4 regions of the Pseudomonas cavernicola genome follow, and region 2 is predicted to be linked to each of the others. Evidence: riboswitches for the same ligand, from Rfam matches in the RefSeq annotation. Region 2 holds a riboswitch; each other region holds the start of a gene.

Region 1 (4,754 bases), 2.2 Mb from region 2:
GGGTTCGCCCAGTTGGATGCAAGCCCAAAGCCCGGTCAGGTACTTGCGCATGACGGCGCACACGGCCTGTATTTTCTTTTTGCCACGGCGTTGTAGGGACAGGTAGAAGGCCTTGGCGTTTGGGTCATGTCGTACCGCGCTCAGTGCCGGCATGTAGAGGGCGCTTCGTAGATAGGCATTACCCGCCTTGCTCAGCCGTGAAGCCTTATTGACGCTACTGCCCGATTGGCACAGGCGGATATCTAGCCCGGCATAGCGACTGACTTGCGGCGCCTTCAGATGCTGGGGCAGGACACTGAGTTCAGCCAGTAACGCAATAGCACTGGCAACGCCAACACCTTTGGCTGCCAGCAGATGCTGAAACTGACTGTTCAACACGGCGTCCTCGGCAATCAGGCGCTGTGCAGCGTTGCTGAGTCGCTCGATGCGCTGATCCAGCCTCTCGACCGCTTCAACTTCGTCTTCAATCAGCAGCGCCAGCGTGTCACGTTTGGAGCGCAAGGCGTGCAGGCGGTTCTTGGCTTGTGTACGGGTCGCGGTCAGCCGATTGATTTGTCGGCCGATGTCACGCAGCGCCATACGGAGGGTATCCGGCGCAGTCCAAGGGGCTGGCGTCATCCGCTCGGCGTACTCGGCCAGGAGGGCCGCGTCTAGCGGGTCGGTCTTGCTTTGCGCCAACTTGAGTTGGGCAAAGTGGTGGAAGCTTTTGGGGTTGATGACAGACACGACGATCCCGGCCTTGCTCAAGGCAACGGCCAAGTCCAAGTAGTAAACGCCGGTGGCCTCCATCACGACTTGGACGGCTTTTAGCGCTTTAATCCGCTCCACCGCCTGGGCGTGACCCTCGGGCGTTTGCTGGATGTCCAGCTTGCCCCGCGTGCGACCACCCTTTCGCCATGCCAAGACAACTGTCTTGGCACCCACATCCACACCGACAAATACGCTCATTGTTTTCATCTCGCCCGGCATTTGAGCAACAATAGCTACCGGTTCCCCGACCTCGCACTTCTTGCCGCTGCAACCTTGTGATGCGAAGTCCACCTCAATGAGCTGGCTTCCGGATACTCCACGCGGTGGGCAATGAGGCGGGGGGCCGATCTACGGACGAGGTTGAGTGTGAACTCACCTCCAGGTTGGAACGGCCTCCCCAGTAACTGCTTCTCTGCGTCAAGCGCAGGGCCTGAAAGGCTAACCCGGTTGACGGAAAACAACATACAAGGTTGGCGCTGAACGCAGTGATGCCCAACAAGGAGTCGCCTCGCGACTCCCTATACAACCGGCCCCGAGTTTGACCGCCCGGCCTTGCAGGCCGGTTGTTGGGCATCGCCTTCGGCTCAGCACCAACCTACAGTTTTGCGCAGCATCGCAAGCAAACGACTGTCCCGTAGGTTGGCGCTGAGCGCAGCGATGCCCAACAAGGAGTCGCCCTGCGACTCCCTATACAACCGGCCCCGAGTTTGACCGCCCGGCCTTGCAGGCCGGTTGTTGGGCATCGCCTTCGCTCAGCACCAACCTACGCTTACAGGTTCGGTGTCCAGGTGAAGCCGAACAGTAGCGCTCGACCTTCTTCCTGGTAGGCGTAGTTCACCCGCTGATAGGCATAGAGGGCACGGCTGTAATCCTTGTCCAGGGCATTGCTCAGTTTCAAATCCAGCGTTACTTCGTCGCTGGCCTGCCAACTGCCGCGCAGTCCGAGTAGGCCATAGCCGGCGATGCGTCGGGTGTTGCCGACATCGTCGTAGCTCGAATTGATGGCCTGCCATGTGGCGCCGACACCGAAGGCGCCGAACTGGCGGTCCAGATCCAGGCTCAGCGTACGGCGAGCTCGGCGCGGTAGGGTATGTCCGCTTTCCGTGTCGCGTGGGTCGAGCAGGCTGGCATTGGCCGAGGCGCGCCAACCCAGCACATTGCGTTCGAGGCTGAGCTCGAGCCCCTGCAGGCGCGCGGTGTTGAGGTTGACCGCACGGTAGATGTAGTTGATCGGGTCGTAGAGCTCGGTGCTGATCAGGTCGCGTACCTCGTTGCGATAGGCCGCCAGGCTCCAGCGCGTATCCCAATGCTCACCACGCAGCTGCACCTCGTAGTTGCGCGAATGCTCGGGTTCGAGATCCGGATTGCCGATGTAGCCATTGCCGTCGTTGGGCCAATACAGCTCGTTGAAGGTCGGCGCGCGGAAGCCCTCGCTGTAGGAGGCGATCAGGTCGATAGCGGAGTCAGCCAGCGGCACGGTCACGGCGGTGTTCCAGCTGTTCTGGCTGCCGAACTGCTGGTTTTGGTCATGCCGCAGGCCCAGTTCGGTGGAGAAAAGCTCGCCCTGGAAACGGTGCTGGATGAACGCGGCCTGGTTCCAGCGGCTTTGCTGGTCGAAGGCGGTGGTGCTGTGCAGTTGGTCCTCATACCAGTCGGCGCCGAGCAGCAGGCTGTGGCTGTCGTTCAACTGGAGGGTGTTGAGCCAGCTCGCCGAGTCGCGGTAGGTGTTGAACACGTTGTGTTCGTCGCTCAGCTTGTCCTGGCTTTGCTGGCGGTTTTCGCTGTGGCCGAGTTCCAGGCGGCTGTTCCAGGCATCACTGAGCTGGGCATCGACGAAGCCGGAAGCGGCGCTCAGGGTGAAGTCGCTGGAGGGCTGCTGTGGAAAACTCTGGAAGGTGGCCATGTCGAAGCGGCCAAAAGGGTTGTCGAATTCGCTGCGGCCACGCTGGTCCAGTACGCTGAGCCCGGTCTCCAGCTGTTCATTGAGCTGATGGCTGAGATTGAAGCTCAGCGCCTTGTTGCGGTAAGCATCGTGATCCGCGTCGGAGTCGAAGGAGGGCCCTGTGCGGTCGATGCCGGCGGTTTCGTCGAGGCTGGTGTTGAGGCTGAAACGGGTCTGCTGATCGCCACCGGCAAGCCCCAGGCTGCGCTCCCAAGTGTTGTTGCTACCGGCGCCCAGATGCAGACGCGGCTGCAGACCCTGCTCGCCGCGGCGGGTGAAAATCTGGATCACTCCGCCGATGGCATCGCTACCGTACAGCGCGGAGCGCGAGCCGCGTACCACTTCGACGCGCTCGATCTGCTCAATGCTGAGGTATTGCAGGCTGGCGCCGCCATCGGATGCCGAGCCAATGCGTTGGCCATCCACCAGCACCAGGCTCTGCGTATTGCCCGTGCCGCGGATCAAAACTGAGGCAGTGCTGCCGCGGCCACCGTTCTGCACGACTTGTACGCCGGGCACGCGGGTCAGCAGTTCGGTGATCGAGCTGGGTTGCAGGCGGTCGATATCTTCGCGCGTGAAGACGCTGGTTGCCGCAGTGGCTTTGCTCAGTGGTTCGGCCACACGACCCGAGGTGATCACCAGCGGCGGGAGTTTCAGCGCATCGCCAGGTTCGCTGAATTCTTCGGCCTGGCTGGTCAGCGGTAAGAGCACCGCAGCCAGGGCGAGACGGGACAACTTCATTAATAAAGCCTCAAAAGTACTTAGAAAACTTTTGAGGAGGGCAGGGACAAGCGCAGGCGTGGAATGGCCGGGATGAGCTGGCGCCTGCGCTTGACGATGATGCCCTCCGCAACACCAGTCACATCCACCAGGGCCGGTCTCCGGGCTCTCGACCGAAAGCGAACTTTCCTGCCCGATCGCCTTCCCAGGAAAATCCCAGTGGCATCTTGATCTGGCATGCAGCGCAAAGGCTGTGATCGATTACCGTTGCGGGGGCAGCGCCGGGATTGCTCGTGATACGAGCGCACCGGCTTCCCGTTTAAGGCCTGACAGGATCAGGCGCACCTCGGCGGAACTCGCAGGCTGTTGAGAAACTACTGCGCTCGGATATGCTGCGTTGAAAGCAGGCTCAGAATGCTCATTTACGCACAGTAAACTGCGCCTCTTCGCCTGATTGACTCGCTGCGCTCACCCTAGCGGGCCAGCCTTTGGCTGTTACTCCGCTTCGCTGCGTTGCGCCTTGCCTGTCCTTCGCTCGCTACGCTTCTCAGCAGCCTGCTAAAACGCCGCGCACCTTAATGCGCGGTGGTCACCAGCACAAGCGAAAGCCCGGTGGGTTAGCGTGAGCCAGCTTCAAGTTGCGCCAGGCGGGTGCGCACGGACGCTTCGATGCCGGCGGCATCCAGGCCGCATTCGGCGAGCATGGCCGCCGGTTTGGCGTGCTCGACGTAATAGTCGGGGAGGCCCAGATGCAGGATCGGCTGCAGCAGGTTCTCACGGGCGAGGAATTCGCTGACGGCCGCACCGGCACCGCCCATCACCGAGTTCTCTTCGATGGTCACCAGCAGCTCGTGGCTGGCCGCCAATTGGCGTACCAGCGCCTCATCCAGCGGTTTGACGAAGCGCATGTCGACCACCGTGGCATCCAGGTTCGCGCCGACTACCAGGGCGTCGGCCAGCTGTACGCCGAACACCAGCAAGGCGACTTTCTGGCCTTGCCGCCGCACCAGGCCCTTGCCGATTTCGAGTGGTTCGAGTGCCTGCTCGATCACTGCGTTCGGGCCGCTGCCGCGCGGGTAGCGCACCGCCGCCGGGCCTTGGAACAGATAACCGGTGGTGAGCATCTTGCGCAGTTCGTTCTCGTCGCTCGGGGTCATCACCAGAATGCCGGGGATGCAGCGCAGGTAGGAGAGGTCGAAGCTGCCGGCGTGGGTCGGGCCGTCTTCACCGACCAGACCGGCGCGGTCGATGGCGAACAGCACGTCGAGGTGCTGCACCGCCACATCGTGAATCAGTTGGTCATAACCGCGCTGGAGGAAGGTCGAATAGATCGCCACCACCG
Region 2 (4,754 bases):
GTTCATCCACTCTTCCAGCAGTCGCAGTGGTGGTGTGCGGGTGGATAGCCTGGGTGATAAATACTGGAGCCGTACCTTCATCGAGGCCAAGCGCGCCTTGGCGATGGCTTCGGTTAGCCGCAATCAGCTGCACCCTTAACCTCCATTCAGTTCAGCCCGCGTAAGCGCAAAGCTTGCGCGTGGCCGTACCTCGGGGCAGAGTAGAGCGCACTAAGAATCAGAGCCGCCTCGCTAATGCCCGTCACGGCCCGCCTCGCCCTCATCGTACTCGCCGCGCTGCTAACTGCCTGCGCGAGCAATCCCGCCCCTCCAGAAAGCGTTTTCAGCACCCCTGTCGAGCAAAGTGGCACCGCCGATGATGTGCTGTTGCGCGCCTTGGGGTTGGTCGGCACGCCTTACCGTTATGGCGGTAATACCCCAGATAGCGGCTTCGATTGCAGCGGCCTGATCGGTTACGTCTACCGGGATGCTGCCGGCATCGCCTTGCCGCGCTCTACCCGCGAGCTGATCGGCATGCGTGCGCCGAGTGTGCGCCAGGATGCGCTGCAGACCGGTGATCTGGTGTTCTTCGCCACCAATGGCGGCGGTCAGGTCAGCCATGCGGGTATCTATGTCGGGGAAGGGCGTTTCGTGCACGCGCCCTCCAGTGGCGGCACTGTGCGCCTGGATAGCCTGGCGACTGCCTATTGGCAGAAGAGCTATCTGGATGCCAAGCGGGTGCTCAATCCAGCCCACCTCGCCCGCACGCCTTGACCTGCACGCGCCCTTACCTGCACAGGAGTGTTGCATGACCGGCCGTACCCTGAATCTCGACGACGCACTGTATAACTACCTGCTCGATGTCTCCCTGCGCGAAACGCCGCTGCTCAAGCGCCTGCGCGAGGAAACTCAAGCCTTGCCCATGGCGCGCTGGCAAATCGCCCCGGAGCAGGGTCAATTCATGGCGCTGCTGGTCAAGCTGAGCGGTGCCAAACGGCTGCTGGAAATCGGCACCTTCACAGGCTACAGCGCACTCTGTATGGCCAGCGCCATGCCGGAAGATGGACAGCTGATCTGCTGCGACCTGGCCGGTGACTACAACGTTACTGCCCGTCGCTACTGGCAACAGGCGGGGATGCATGAGCGCATCGACCTGCGACTGGCACCGGCGCTGGAAACCCTGAGCCAGTTGGAGCGAGAGGGGCGGAGCGAAACCTTCGACCTGATCTTTATCGACGCCGACAAGGCCAATTACCCGGTTTATCTGGAACATGCCCTGGTGCTGGCCCGGCCTGGCGGTTTGATCCTGTTCGACAACACCCTGTGGAGTGGGCGAGTGCTGGAGGCCAACCCCGACAGCGCTGACACCCGCGCCATCCAAGCCCTCAACCGTCGCCTGAAAAATGATCAGCGTGTGGATTTGTCTCTGTTGCCCATCGGCGATGGCCTGACCATCTGCCGTAAACGCTGATAGCAGTGCTGGGCGTGGGCGCATGAGTTCGCCTCAGCAGCTTTTTCCAACGATGTGCTCGAACAGGCTTGACCGCGTCCGCCTGCCAGCGCCGACCCGCAGCCGGTGAGCTATATTCAGCCCGTCTTAGGGCCGATAGCTCAGCTGGGAGAGCGCCACGTTCGCAACGTGGAGGTCGGGAGTTCGATCCTCCTTCGGTCCACCAAATCCAAAGGCCGGAACCCATTGGGCCGGCCTTTTCCTGGACTTCAACAGGTCAGAACTTTGGAGTCCCAAAGCAGTACTTCACCAGTACCTGGCGGCCTGTTTGGTTAATTCAATTACTTAAGGAGGTTCGGGATAAATGAGTAACTGTCGTTCCCGCGATGGCGGGACAAAAGCACGCAGTGCGTTGAACGCCCAGAGGGCGGCCTCGGAGGGGTGAACGTAGTGAATAACCCAGGAGGCCACGGCCTTTCTGGATGCCCGCCTGCGCGGGCATGACGCTTCGTTCAATATTTCCTTGGAATAATGAACCAACCGCTTGGGGCGCTAGCCGGAGCATCTGAAGGCTGGATAAGGTCTTTGGCGGTCACCACCGGCGGGGCAAAGTGCGCAGTTTGGCGGCACCGCTGCAGAGTTCAGTTGCAGCCTGGCCACACCAGCCCTAAGGTCGCGTTGACGCTCCATCCCCAACCCTCTACCCTGCCTGCCTTGCTTCAGGTGCCCCCCCAGTCTTAGCGCCGAGGGGGTGAAACAGGGAAGCCGGTGCGTTCTGCGCGTTGATTAGTAAATGATCAACAGCCGCAAACAATTCCGGCGCTGCCCCCGCAACGGTAGGCGAGTCAAGAAGCCGCTTTATAGCCACTGTGCTCTGCACGGGAAGGTGCGGTTTTGCGAACACCTCATCTCGAAGGTGTTCCGCTCGTAAGCCCGGAGACCGGCCTGTCGCAGTCCACGGCATCGCGGAGGGCGTTGTCTGGCGTGTGGGCTGCGCTGTGCCGCCTGTGCGTCTGCTGTTCTCCGCGAGCTTTACCCAGCCCGAGTCGTGTGGGCGAGAGTGGTGGAGATACTGTCTCGATGAGTAAGTCCTTTCTGGCGCCAGTGCTGCCTAGCTGTTCGGCAGTGGTGAGAATTTTCCCGCCGCACACTGGGCGGTATTCTTTCTGGCCAGTCTGTCTCGACACCCCTTTCGCGCTTCCAGCAGTGTTTTTGGCAGCCTTCAACGTGCAGCAAGGTTCTGAGGTGAAACGATGAGCGAGTCAGCAGAAAGAGATACCCGCCACAAGGCTCGGATGGAGCGCAAAAAGGCCCTGGTCGATGAAAAGATCGCCCAGGCGCAAGACGAATACGGTCTGTTGCTGGTGCACACCGGCAATGGCAAAGGCAAAAGCAGCTCGGCCTTCGGCATGGTCGCCCGTGCGTTGGGCCATGGCATGAAGGTCGGCGTGGTGCAGTTCATCAAAGGGGCGGCGAGTACCGGCGAAGAGCGGTTCTTCCGCCGCTTCCCCGAGGAAGTCAGCTACCACGTGATGGGCGAGGGCTACACCTGGGACACGCAGGATCGCCAGCGCGATATCGACAAAGCCGTCGCCGCCTGGGCGGTTGCCAAGCAGCTGTTGAATGACCCCGAGATCGGCCTGGTGGTGCTGGATGAGCTGAATATCGCGCTCAAACACGGCTATCTGTCGCTGGAAACCGTACTGGCCGATATCGGTGGTCGTCCGCTGTTGCAGCACGTGGTCGCCACCGGCCGTGGTGCGCCACCCGGCTTGATCGAGGCGGCGGATACCGTGACCGAAATGGGCATGCTCAAGCATGCGTTCAAGTCCGGCGTGAAGGCGCAGAAAGGGGTGGAGTTTTGAGGTTTTCTGTATGAGCGCCGAACGCCAATGCCCGGCACTGTTGATTGCCGCACCGGCTTCCGGCCAGGGCAAGACCACTGTCACCGCAGCTCTGGCGCGCTTGCATTCGCGCCAGGGCAAACGGGTACGGGTATTCAAGTGCGGGCCGGACTTTCTCGATCCGATGATCCTCGCCCGCGCCAGCGGCGCGCCAGTCTATCAGCTGGATCTGTGGATGGTCGGCGAGGTGGAAAGCCGCCGCCTGCTTTGGGAAGCCGCTGGCGAGGCCGACTTGATTCTGATCGAAGGGGTCATGGGCCTGTTCGATGGCACACCGTCCGCCGCCGACCTGGCGCGGCATTTCGGCGTGCCGGTAATGGCGCTGATCGATGGTTCGGGCATGGCCCAGACGTTCGGTGCCATGGCCCACGGCATGGCAACGTTCCAGGCGGATCTGCCGTTCTCCGGGGTGCTGGCCAACCGCACCGGCAGCATCCGCCATGGCGAGATCCTGCGTGACTGCCTGCCCAAGCACATCCACTGGTACGGCGCCTTGCCGCGCAGTGCCGCGATCGAACTGCCGAGCCGGCATCTGGGCTTGGTCCAGGCCGAAGAGCTGGCCGACCTGGATGCCCGTCTGGATGCCGCCGCCGATGCCTTGGCCGCGAGTGCCGACGTTGGCTTGCCGGCGCCGGTGAGTTTTGCCGCTCCCGAGCTGTTTGAGAGCCAGCCCATCGAAGCGTTATTGGCCGGCGTGCGCATCGGTGTCGCGCGGGATACTTCGTTCGCTTTTCTCTACCAGGCTAACCTCGATCTGCTGCGTGAGCTGGGCGCCGAACTGATTCAGTTTTCGCCGCTGCAGGATGCCGGTATCCCCGAGGTGGATAGCCTTTATCTGCCTGGTGGCTACCCCGAGTTGCACCTGCAGCAGTTGGCGGCGAACCAGACGATGAACTCGGCGATTCATGCCCATCACGCCGCCGGCAAACCGATCCACGCCGAGTGCGGCGGCATGCTCTACCTGCTCAAGGGGCTGACCGATAAAGACGGTGAGCGCGGCGAGCTGCTCGGCCTGCTGCCTGGCGAGGCGCTGATGCACAAACGCCTGAAGGCGCTGGCGCTGCAGGAAATCGAATTGCCGGAAGGGCGCCTGCGTGGCCACACCTACCACTATTCGGAACTGGACTGTGCCCTGGAGCCGTTGGCTCGTGGTGTCTGCCCGACTTATAAACGCACGGCCGAGGCGGTTTACCGGATCGGCCGGCTGACCGCTTCCTATATTCACTTCTATCTGCCGTCCAATCCCCGGGCGGCTGCGGCCTTGTTCTTACCATGAGCGAGTCGACTGCATGAGCCAGCACGCTTTCAGCGAAGCCGAGCGCGCGGCGGTGTACCGCGCAATTGCTGAGCGCCGCGACATGCGCCATTTCAGCGGCGGCCAGGTTGCGCCCGAGCTGCTGGCGCGTTTGCTGGAAGCGGCG
Region 3 (4,754 bases), 1.4 Mb from region 2:
CGGAATCTGCAGTTTGCGCAGCAGGCGAATCTGCTCGCCGATCGCGCCATACAGCGACGGGTCGCCGGAGTGCACGCGGGCGATATCCTGGCCCTGCTCATGCGCCGTTTTGATCAGCGCGATGATTTCCTCCAGATGCAGTTCGGCGGTATTCACCACCAGCCCCGCGCGATGGCCTTCGAGCACCGCCTCGGGCACCAGCGAACCGGCATAGAGAATCACCGGACACGAACGGATCAAGCGCTGACCCTTGACCGTGATCAGTTCCGGATCGCCTGGGCCGGCGCCGATGAAATAGACCGTCATGGGTCTCTCCTGAATCGTGAAGTAAGCACTTATGCGCGCCGAACGCTGGCCAGGGCGAAGCTGGCGCTGGCATTGCTGTGTTTGCTGATCAACAGTTCGGCCCGACTGCCGCTCAACGCCTCAACCTGTGCCAAGGCACAGGCTTCGGCCACCCCGGCGCTGCCGATGGCGCGCAAGGCGATGGCGGAATGTTGCGTCAGCCGGCTGTCGAACGCTGCCAATTGTGCGGCAGAGAAAAACTCCAGCGGCAGCCCCAGCGTTTGCGCCAAGGCCAGCAAGCCAGGCTCGGTGCGCTTCTGCTCGATACTGGCGAGCCCGCTCAAGTCCACCAGGTGCAAACCATAGGCAGGCAGCGTCTGCTCCAGCAGTTCGCGCAGCACGGCTTCCGAACAGCCACGCCGGCAGCCCAGGCCGGCGATATACAGCGGGGCGACCGTCATAGCAGCGGCGCCGCGGCTTGAGCAAAAGCGAAAAACCCGCTGATGGCAACGCCGTCAACGGGTTCGCAGGCAACCGGCCGAGGGCCGGGGCGGTTGGTCACGCCGCGTTCGAACCGGCGAAATGGCGATACAGCCAGGCCGAAAGCAACCCCAGCGCCGACCAGAACAACGCATTGGTAATCAGCGAGGCCCAGATGAACTGGTGCTCCAGGGCCTCTGGCGCCAGGCTCGCATGCACCTCGGGCTGCGGCGCACCGATCACATGCGGCACCAGCAGCAACACCAAACCAACGATGCGCAGCGCCCAATGCCGACCGAAGACGATCAGCGCCAGACCTACCGCCGTAGCCGTGGCGGTACCCACCCACCAGTACTGGCGCAGTGTCAGATCGGCGGCGGCAGTCCCCGGCAATTCCGGCGGCAAGCCCAGCGAAGGCGCCAGGCTGAAGGTCGCGAAACCGCCCAGGCCCCAGAGCAAGCCTTCCCAGCTCCGGCCCGGCGTCCGCAGGCTGTACAGGCCGGCCAGCATCAGCGCGAAGCCCACCGCCACCACCAGATTACCGCCGGTGGTGGACAGCACGCGCTGCCAGCCATCTTCCGGCGCCCAGGCCTCGGCGCTGTGCTCATGGGCGGCAACGCCGGCCTCATGCGTATGTTCGCTGGGCTGTTCGGTGGCCGGTGCACTGTTCTCGTAGGTTTCCCCTTCAAGAATCAGCGGTGCGACCCAAAAACTCTGCAACAGAGTCAGTAAAAGTGCCGCCAACAGCCCGCTGAAGCCGGCCGTCTGAGCGATGCGCTTGATCATGGCAAGCCTCTCAGTGGCACGGGAATGCGGAGCTGTGTCGGGTATCGTGCGCCGCGTTGTGTACGGCATCGATCTGCGAGAAGCCGGCAAAATAGACCAGCAGTGCGCCCAACAGGCCGGCACCGATGGCCAGGATCAGGCGTTGCGATAGCGAGGCGCTGGCCTCGACAGAATGTGTCAGGGTGCTAGTGGACATGACCGTTCCCTCTGAACTGGAAATGAAAACGTAGCAGAAGGGAACGCACGAGGAGTCGACTGCGAATGCACTCGAGCTTCCGGCTTGCGCCCGCCCACCGCGGGTTTGCCAAACTGTAATGATTTCAGGCCGGTCTCCGGGCTTGCGATGACTGCTGGATGCGAACATCCACAGTGTTGTGGGATTCACCTTCCCATGCCCAAGAGCCTGTTAATGACTCGTAGCACAGTGGTTTTTCGATCCCACCATTCGCTTACCGTTGCGGGGGCAGCGTCGGACTAGCCCCAAGGGGCGCACCGACTTCCCGTTTCACCTTGCGCACGACCGCGCAAGACACCTGAAACAGCCTTTCTAGAACATCACGAACACCGGTAGAGCGTCAACTTCGGCGCACCGCTGCATGCAGTAGGCCTGGGGATAGCTCCCCATAGGCGCTTGTTTCCCACAACCTGAATTGACCCATCTCCACGCACTGCGTAGCCTTGCCGCTTCGAGGTTCTCTGGGCAGAGCTTGCTAGCGCCAGAGCTAAGAGGGAACGCGGTTGAACGCCGTGGCTGCCCCCGCAACTGTAAGCGACTTGATCTCTTCCAATGCCACTGCTGTACGCGGGAAGGCGAAGAGAGGGGCCCCTGATTAGGAGAGCGGGCCAGGTCGTGAGCCAGGAGACCTGCCTTCGAGCTGCTTTTTACGACAACCGGGCGGGGTGATCCGGTGGCGAACTCGCAATGCGGGCCCTGGTGCTCCGCTACGCTCGTCCCGCATGCCCGCCGATCCGATTTCGCTTCGATCTGAACAGGGCTGCGCGACGCATGAAAACCTTGGCCAAACTTCCCGTCACCATCGTTACCGGCTTTCTCGGCGCCGGTAAAACCACCCTGCTGCGACACATGCTCAACAACGCCGAAGGGCGACGCATCGCGGTGATCGTCAACGAGTTCGGCGAACTCGGCATCGACGGCGAAATCCTCAAGCAATGCTCGATCGGCTGCAGTGAAGAAGAAGCCGTCGGCCGGGTGTTCGAGCTGGCCAACGGCTGCCTGTGCTGCACCGTGCAGGAAGAGTTCTTCCCGGTCATGCGTGAACTGGTGGCGCGGCGTGGCGACCTCGACCAGATTCTCATCGAGACCTCCGGCCTGGCGTTGCCCAAACCACTGGTGCAAGCCTTCAATTGGCCGGAAATCCGCAACGCCTGCACCGTCGACGCGGTCATCACCGTGGTCGACAGCCCAGCCGTGGCCGCCGGCACCTTCGCCGCCTTCCCGGATCAGGTCGACGCCCAGCGCCGTGAAGACCCGAACCTCGACCACGAATCGCCGCTGCACGAGTTGTTCGCCGACCAACTGGCCAGCGCCGACCTGGTCATCCTCAACAAAGCCGACCTGCTCAGCCCTGAAGCGCTGGCCGCCGTCCGTGCAGAAGTGGCGGAAGAATTGCCGGCGGCGGTGAAAGTCATCGAAGCGCGCGGTGGCGAGCTGCCGATCTCGATCCTGCTGGGCTTGAATTCGGAAACCGAGCTGCACATCGACGGCCGCAAGACCCACCACGATCTGGAAGACCACGAAGAGCACGACCACGACGAGTTCGACTCCTTCGCCGTCGAGCTGCCGGAAGTGGAAGAAGCGCTGCTGCTGACCGCCCTCAATGGCCTGGTCGAGCGCCATGGCGTTCTGCGCATCAAGGGCTTCGCGGCGATTCCCGGCAAGCCCATGCGCCTGCTGATCCAAGGGGTCGGCAAGCGTTTCGACAAACATTTCGATCGCGCCTGGCGCACCGATGAAAGCCGCACCAGCCATCTGGTGGTGATCGGCCAGGAGCTAGACCAGGCGCTTATCAGCAACGAGCTGAAGACCTCGTTGCTGTGAGCATCACGCCACGTTTGCTCCCTCTCCCGTTTACGGGAGAGGGTTGGGGAGAGGGCCAGTTGTCTATCAGTGGGCTTATAACCCTCTCCCTCGATCCCTCTCCCGTAAACGGGAGAGGGAGGTAACCCTATGCACCTCTTGCGCACCCAGCCCGGTGGTTTCGTCCCCGCCGATGGCATCGCCCATCTGGCACAGACACCGGCCGATGTCGTGATCCTCTGCACCGGCGACTCGCACCTGTCGCTGTTGGCCGAGGCGGCGCGGGATCTGCCGGCGGACTATCCGAGCCTGCGCCTGGCCAGCCCGGCACAGCTGCAAAACCATGCGTCGGTCGACCTCTATGTGGACGAGGTGCTGCAACACGCCAAGCTGATCCTGATCTCCCTGCATGGCGGCATCAGCTACTGGCGTTACGGCGTCGAGCGTCTGGTCGAGCTCGCCGCGCGCGGCGCCAAACTGATCCTGGTGCCGGGCGACGACAGCCACGATCCGGAATTGACGGCGCTGGGCAACGTCAGCGCCATCGAGGCCGAACGGCTTTGGCAGTACCTGCGCCAAGGCGGGGTAGACAACGCCAGGCAGCTCTATCACTACCTCGCCAGCACCTGGCTGGGTGCCGATTACCCCTGGGTCGAACCGCAGCCGCTGCCGCGCGTAGGCCTCTATCACCCGCAACAGGCCAACGCCGCACTGAGCCATTGGCAAGCCGACTGGCGTGCTGGGCAGGCGGTGGTCGGGTTGCTGTTCTACCGCACCCATGTGCAGTCGGCGAACACCGCCTTCATCGACGCGTTCTGCCAACGGTTGTCGGCTCAGGGTCTCAACCCCTTGCCGATTGCCGTGGCCAGCCTGAAAGAGGCAGCCTGCCTGAAGGTGGTGGAGGATTTGCTCGAGCAAACGGACGCCGCACTGATCATCAACACCACCGGCTTCGCCCAGTCCAACCCCGAGGCGCCCAACCTGCGCCCGTTCCGCCGCAATGTACCGGTGCTGCAAGCCATCTGCGCCCTCGACAACCTACCGCTCTGGCGCGACAACCCCCAGGGGCTGGGTTCGCGTGATCTGGCCATGCACATCGCCTTGCCCGAGCTGGACGGCCGCATCATCACCCGGCCCATCAGCTTCAAGGGCCTGGCCTGGCGCA
Region 4 (4,754 bases), 1.4 Mb from region 2:
CGGGGCCAGACGCGCCAGGGTGATGGCGCGGACATCGCGTTTGGTCAGTTGGCCGTCATGGGCGAAAGCTGCATCCGCCAGGCCCGGAGTCAGCGGCAGGCGGCGTGCCGTCGGCGTAGCCAGACAGTCGACCGCCACCAGATTGAGCGCCGCCGTGCGGGCCAGGCTCCAGGCCTGCGCCGTGCCATCGATGCAACGCTCCAGCGGGCCGCCCAGGTGCTCGAACGCCCGCAGGCGGCTGGCGCCGAAACCGCGTTCATCGAGCAGCGCGGCGATGGCGGCGGGGCTGCTGCCGTCGTTGCTCAGCACCAGCAGGCGCGCGCCGGGGTGGATCTGCGTGTGCAGGGCGGCCAGCGGACGGGCAACCACCGACAGACAGGCCACCTCCTGCAAAGGCCAACCGAGCCGCGCGGCGGCCAGGGAGAAGGACGACGGCGCCGGCAGTACCCGCAACTCATCGGCCGGCAATTGCCGCGCCAGGCTGGCGCCGACGCCGAACAGCATGGGATCGCCGCTGGCCAGCACGCAGACCGGCGTGCCGCGCGCTTCCAACACTGGCGTCAAGGCGAAGGGGCTCGGCCAGGCCTGGCGTTGCCCGCGCAGGCAAGCCGGCAGCAGATCCAGCTGGCGCTGCCCACCGAACACCACTGAGGCCTCTAACAGCGCCCGCCGGGCCGGTTTGCCGAGCCCGCTGAAGCCGTCTTCCCCGATCCCCACCACTGTCAGCCAAGGCGACATCCGCAACTCCTCACTGGCATTCGCTACACACCCCGCGAGCATCCGACGAGGAGGCTTTTCCTGGGGCCGGGCAAAGCAGGCATAATAGCGCGTTCGTCGGTGCCCAAAGTGATGTAAGAGATCTCGCGAGCTAAGGCCAGACAAGGCGAAATTGGCTGAAGAAGCGGAGTTGACTGTAGTCAATGAGCATTCTGAAGACGATTTCAACGCCGTATGGCCGACGCGCAGCAGATCGTAAACAGATCGATAGGCCGAAGAGGGAACACGGAAAATACCGTGGCTGCCCCCGCAACTGTATGCAGCGAGTTCGAGCGCCCCCCGCCACTGGTTCACACCGGGAAGGCCGCGCTAAACGTAGAGCCCTGTGGATAAACCCAGCTAAGGTGTTATCCACAGGGCTTGCAACTGCCAGCCAGGAGACCTGCCGCCGAACTTGGTCGCGTGTGCAAGCATCGGACGGGGTGTGCCGATGTCGTGGAGAGTTCCTTGCGGGGAGCGCTCGCCCGGTCACCGCGACAGCCGATCAGGTGACCTTTTGAACGACACTGCACAGCAGCCTCACCAACAGCCCAGCCAGCCACGCCCTTCGGCGTGCCCTGGACTGCTGCGCATCGTGCAGGCTCGCGACGGCGGCATCTGCCGGATCAAACTGCCGGCCGGCCGCTTGCAGGCCAGCCAGGCCCTGGCCGTGGCGGCTGCCGCAGAGGAGCATGGCAGCGGCGTGATCGAGGTGACCAACCGCGCCAATCTGCAGATTCGCGGGGTGCGCGCCGGCCAGGAAGCCGCCTTGATCGCCCGCCTGCTGGCTGCCGGCCTCGGCCCCAGCAGCCCAGGTGCCGATGATGTGCGCAACCTGATGGTCAGCCCCGCCGCCGGCATAGACCCGGCCGCCCTGCTGGATGTCAGCCCCCTGGCCGACCGGTTGCTGGCTACGTTGCAGGACAACGCCTCGTTGCATCGGCTGTCGGCCAAGTTCGCCCTGCTGCTGGATGGCGGTGAACGCCTGGCCATGCTCGAACACCCTCACGACTTGTGGCTGAGTGCCATGCCGGGCGGCAGCCAGCCGCTGTTCGCCTTCGGCCTGGCCGGCTGCCCACCATTGCCCGGCAGCCCGGAAATGGCCCTCGCCACCGTAACTCTTGAGCAAGTACCGGCGCTGGTATTGGCGTGCCTGGAGCTGTTCCTCGAACTGGCCGGCCCCGAGCACAGCCGCATGCGCCACCTGCTGACGGAACTGCCGGCGGAAGACTTCCTCCAGCGTCTACAGGCCCGGCTGGACTTCCCCTTGCGGCAGGGCGAAGCGCTGCGCCACTGGCGGCGCCCGGCCGCTGAGGCCTGGGCGCACCTGGGTGTGCAACCGCAGCTGCAGCCAGGACTGGTGCAAGTCGGCGCAGCACCACCGCTCGGCCGTCTGCACGCGCGGCAACTGATTGAACTGGCGCGGCTGGCGCAGCAGTTCGGTGACGCCAGCCTGCGCCTGACGCCCTGGCAAAGCCTGTCGCTGCCGAACATCCGCCAGGCCGATGGGCCGGCGCTGTTGCACGCCTTGGACGAGCGCGGCCTGGTCTGCGATCCCCTGCAGCCGCTGGCCCGCATCATCGCCTGCAGCGGCTCGGCCGGCTGCGGCAAAGGTCTGGCCGCGACCAAGGCGGATGCCCTGACCCTGGCTACTCGCCTGGCCGGCAGCGCGCCCCTGCCCGGCCTGCACTTGAGTGGCTGCCTGCGCTCCTGCGCCGCCGCCCATGACTCACCGCTGACCCTGCTGGCCGTCGCCGACGGGCGTTATGACCTTTACCAACGCGCCGCTGCGGTGTCTGGCTTCGGCCGACCGCTGGCGCGCCACCTGACAATTGCCGAGGCCGGCGACCTGCTGGCCGCGCTGCCCGACCCCATGGAAACCGACCGATGATTGATTACATCCGCGATGGCCAGGAAATCTACCGCCAGTCCTTTTCCATCATCCGCGCCGAAGCCAAGTTGCAGGGCATCCCCGCCGACCTGGAAAAACTTGCGGTGCGGGTGATCCATGCCTGCGGCATGGTCGATGTGGTCGAAGACCTGCGCTTCTCGCCGGGTGCCGGTAGCGCCGGGCGCAAAGCGCTGGCGGCCGGCGCGCCGATCCTCTGCGATGCGCGAATGGTCGCCGAGGGCGTGACCCGCGCGCGCTTGCCGGCGAACAACAAGGTGATCTGCACCCTCAATGACGAAGGGGTGGTCGACCTGGCCCGCGAACTCGGCAACACCCGCTCTGCGGTCGCGCTGGAGCACTGGCGCGAACACCTGGAAGGCAGTGTGGTAGTGATCGGCAATGCCCCCACCGCGCTCTTCTACCTGCTGGAGATGCTCGACGCCGGCGCACCGAAACCGGCGCTGATCCTCGGCTTCCCGGTGGGTTTCGTCGGCGCTGCTGAGTCCAAAGAAATGCTCGCCGCCGACAGCCGTGGCGTGCCCTACGTCATAGTCCGCGGTCGCCGCGGTGGCAGTGCGATGGCCGCAGCGGCGGTCAACGCCCTGGCCACGGAGGTGGAATGATGAGCGCCAAAGGACGCCTGCTCGGCATCGGCGTGGGTCCCGGCGACCCCGAGCTGATTACCCTCAAGGCCCTACGCCTGCTACAGGCCGCCCCCGTGGTCGGCTACTTCGTGGCCAAGGCCAAGGTCGCCAAGGGCCAGCACGGCAACGCCTTCGGCATCATCGCCGCACACCTTGGCAGCGAGCAGCAGACCCTGCCGATGGTCTACCCGGTGACCACCGAGAAGCTGGCGCCACCGCTGTGCTACGAGGACATCATCAGCGACTTCTACGACACCTGCGCCGAACAGATCGCCGCGCACCTGGAACAAGGCCGTGATGTAGCGGTGATCTGCGAAGGCGATCCGTTCTTCTACGGCTCCTACATGTACCTGCACGACCGCCTGGCCAGCCGCTATGCAGCCGAAGTCGTGCCTGGGGTCTGCTCCATGCTGGGTGGCTCGGCGGTGCTCGGCATCCCGCTGGTGTACCGCAACCAGAGCCTCGCGGTGCTCTCCGGGGTGTTGCCGGCGGACGACCTCAAACAACGCCTGGCCGCCACCGACGCGGCAGTGGTGATGAAGCTCGGGCGCAACTTCGACAAGGTTCGCGCCGTGCTCGAAGAGCTCGGCCTGGCCAAACGGGCGCTCTACGTCGAGCGGGCGACCATGGACAACCAGCGCATCGTGCCGCTCGATCAGGTCGAGCCGATGGCTTCGCCGTACTTTTCGCTGATTATCGTGCCGGGCGAGAAATGGCAGGCCTGACGGTGTTCTGCTTTTGTAGGAGCGGGCCATGCCCGCGATTCGCTCCCGCCCACCAGCAGCGCGGCCAAGGCCACTGCCACGGGTCGAAGTCAAATCAAGCCCTGCACGGCTTTTTCAAGTTCACAGGGAGCCTCTGATGTCTAACCCCCAAGCCAATACCCCGGCGATCGTCATCCTCGGTATGGGCGCACTGGCCACGGCACGACGCGTTCAAGCCCTGTATCCAGGCGCGCAAGTGCACGGGCTGGAAGGCCGAGTCGAGGCCGATATCCTCTATAGCGACTTCGGCGGGCACCTGCGCGAGTTGTATCAGCGCGACACGCCGATCATCGCCCTCTGCGCCGCCGGCATCATCATCCGCACCCTGGCGCCCTTACTGGCCGCCAAGAACACCGAACCACCGGTACTCGCCGTGGCTGAAGATGGCAGCGTCGTGGTGCCGCTGCTCGGCGGGCTCGGTGGGGTCAATATGCTGGCGCGGGAAATCGCCGCAGCTCTGGAGGTTGTACCCGCCATCACCACCAGCGGCGAGTTGCGCTTCGGCACCTGCGTGCTCAACCCGCCGACCGGCTACGTGCTGGCGGATATCGAACAAGGCAAACGCTTCGTCTCCAATCTGCTCGGCGGGCAAAGCGTGCGTATCGAAGGCGCTGCGCCCTGGCTGGATCAAGCCCGCTTGCCGCTGGCCGCCGATGCAGCGCTGAGCATTCGTATTACCCACGATGCGCGCGAAGCCAA

Evidence for each region. Region 2 has a riboswitch for cobalamin ahead of cobO (cob(I)yrinic acid a,c-diamide adenosyltransferase). Riboswitches for the same ligand answer to the same signal wherever they lie in the genome.
Region 1: it holds a riboswitch for cobalamin, as region 2 does, so the genes downstream of both, D3879_RS02195 (TonB-dependent receptor domain-containing protein) here and cobO (cob(I)yrinic acid a,c-diamide adenosyltransferase) in region 2, are expected to answer to the same signal.
Region 3: it holds a riboswitch for cobalamin, as region 2 does, so the genes downstream of both, D3879_RS05600 (CbtB domain-containing protein) here and cobO (cob(I)yrinic acid a,c-diamide adenosyltransferase) in region 2, are expected to answer to the same signal.
Region 4: it holds a riboswitch for cobalamin, as region 2 does, so the genes downstream of both, cobG (precorrin-3B synthase) here and cobO (cob(I)yrinic acid a,c-diamide adenosyltransferase) in region 2, are expected to answer to the same signal.

Annotation. Positions count from the first base shown of each region.
Region 1 is NZ_QYUR01000002.1:409,540-414,293, reverse strand. It holds gene D3879_RS02200 (IS110 family RNA-guided transposase) at 1-948, opposite strand, end outside; gene D3879_RS02195 (TonB-dependent receptor domain-containing protein) at 1,520-3,433, opposite strand; cobalamin riboswitch at 3,548-3,776, opposite strand; gene dxs (1-deoxy-D-xylulose-5-phosphate synthase) at 4,030-4,754, opposite strand, start outside.
Region 2 is NZ_QYUR01000002.1:2,560,516-2,565,269, reverse strand. It holds gene D3879_RS12205 (C40 family peptidase) at 1-139, shown strand, start outside; gene D3879_RS12200 (C40 family peptidase) at 235-753, shown strand; gene D3879_RS12195 (O-methyltransferase) at 788-1,450, shown strand; tRNA gene D3879_RS12190 (tRNA-Ala) at 1,580-1,655, shown strand; cobalamin riboswitch at 2,134-2,392, shown strand; gene cobO (cob(I)yrinic acid a,c-diamide adenosyltransferase) at 2,683-3,294, shown strand; gene D3879_RS12180 (cobyrinic acid a,c-diamide synthase CobB) at 3,305-4,609, shown strand; gene bluB (5,6-dimethylbenzimidazole synthase) at 4,623-4,754, shown strand, end outside.
Region 3 is NZ_QYUR01000002.1:1,131,519-1,136,272, reverse strand. It holds gene cobM (precorrin-4 C(11)-methyltransferase) at 1-306, opposite strand, end outside; gene D3879_RS05610 (cobalamin biosynthesis protein) at 336-746, opposite strand; gene D3879_RS05605 (CbtA family protein) at 844-1,551, opposite strand; gene D3879_RS05600 (CbtB domain-containing protein) at 1,562-1,747, opposite strand; cobalamin riboswitch at 1,858-2,103, opposite strand; cobalamin riboswitch at 2,224-2,437, shown strand; gene cobW (cobalamin biosynthesis protein CobW) at 2,558-3,610, shown strand; gene cobN (cobaltochelatase subunit CobN) at 3,740-4,754, shown strand, end outside.
Region 4 is NZ_QYUR01000002.1:1,119,590-1,124,343, reverse strand. It holds gene cbiE (precorrin-6y C5,15-methyltransferase (decarboxylating) subunit CbiE) at 1-738, opposite strand, end outside; cobalamin riboswitch at 943-1,181, shown strand; gene cobG (precorrin-3B synthase) at 1,274-2,647, shown strand; gene D3879_RS05555 (precorrin-8X methylmutase) at 2,644-3,270, shown strand; gene D3879_RS05550 (precorrin-2 C(20)-methyltransferase) at 3,267-4,016, shown strand; gene cobJ (precorrin-3B C(17)-methyltransferase) at 4,153-4,754, shown strand, end outside.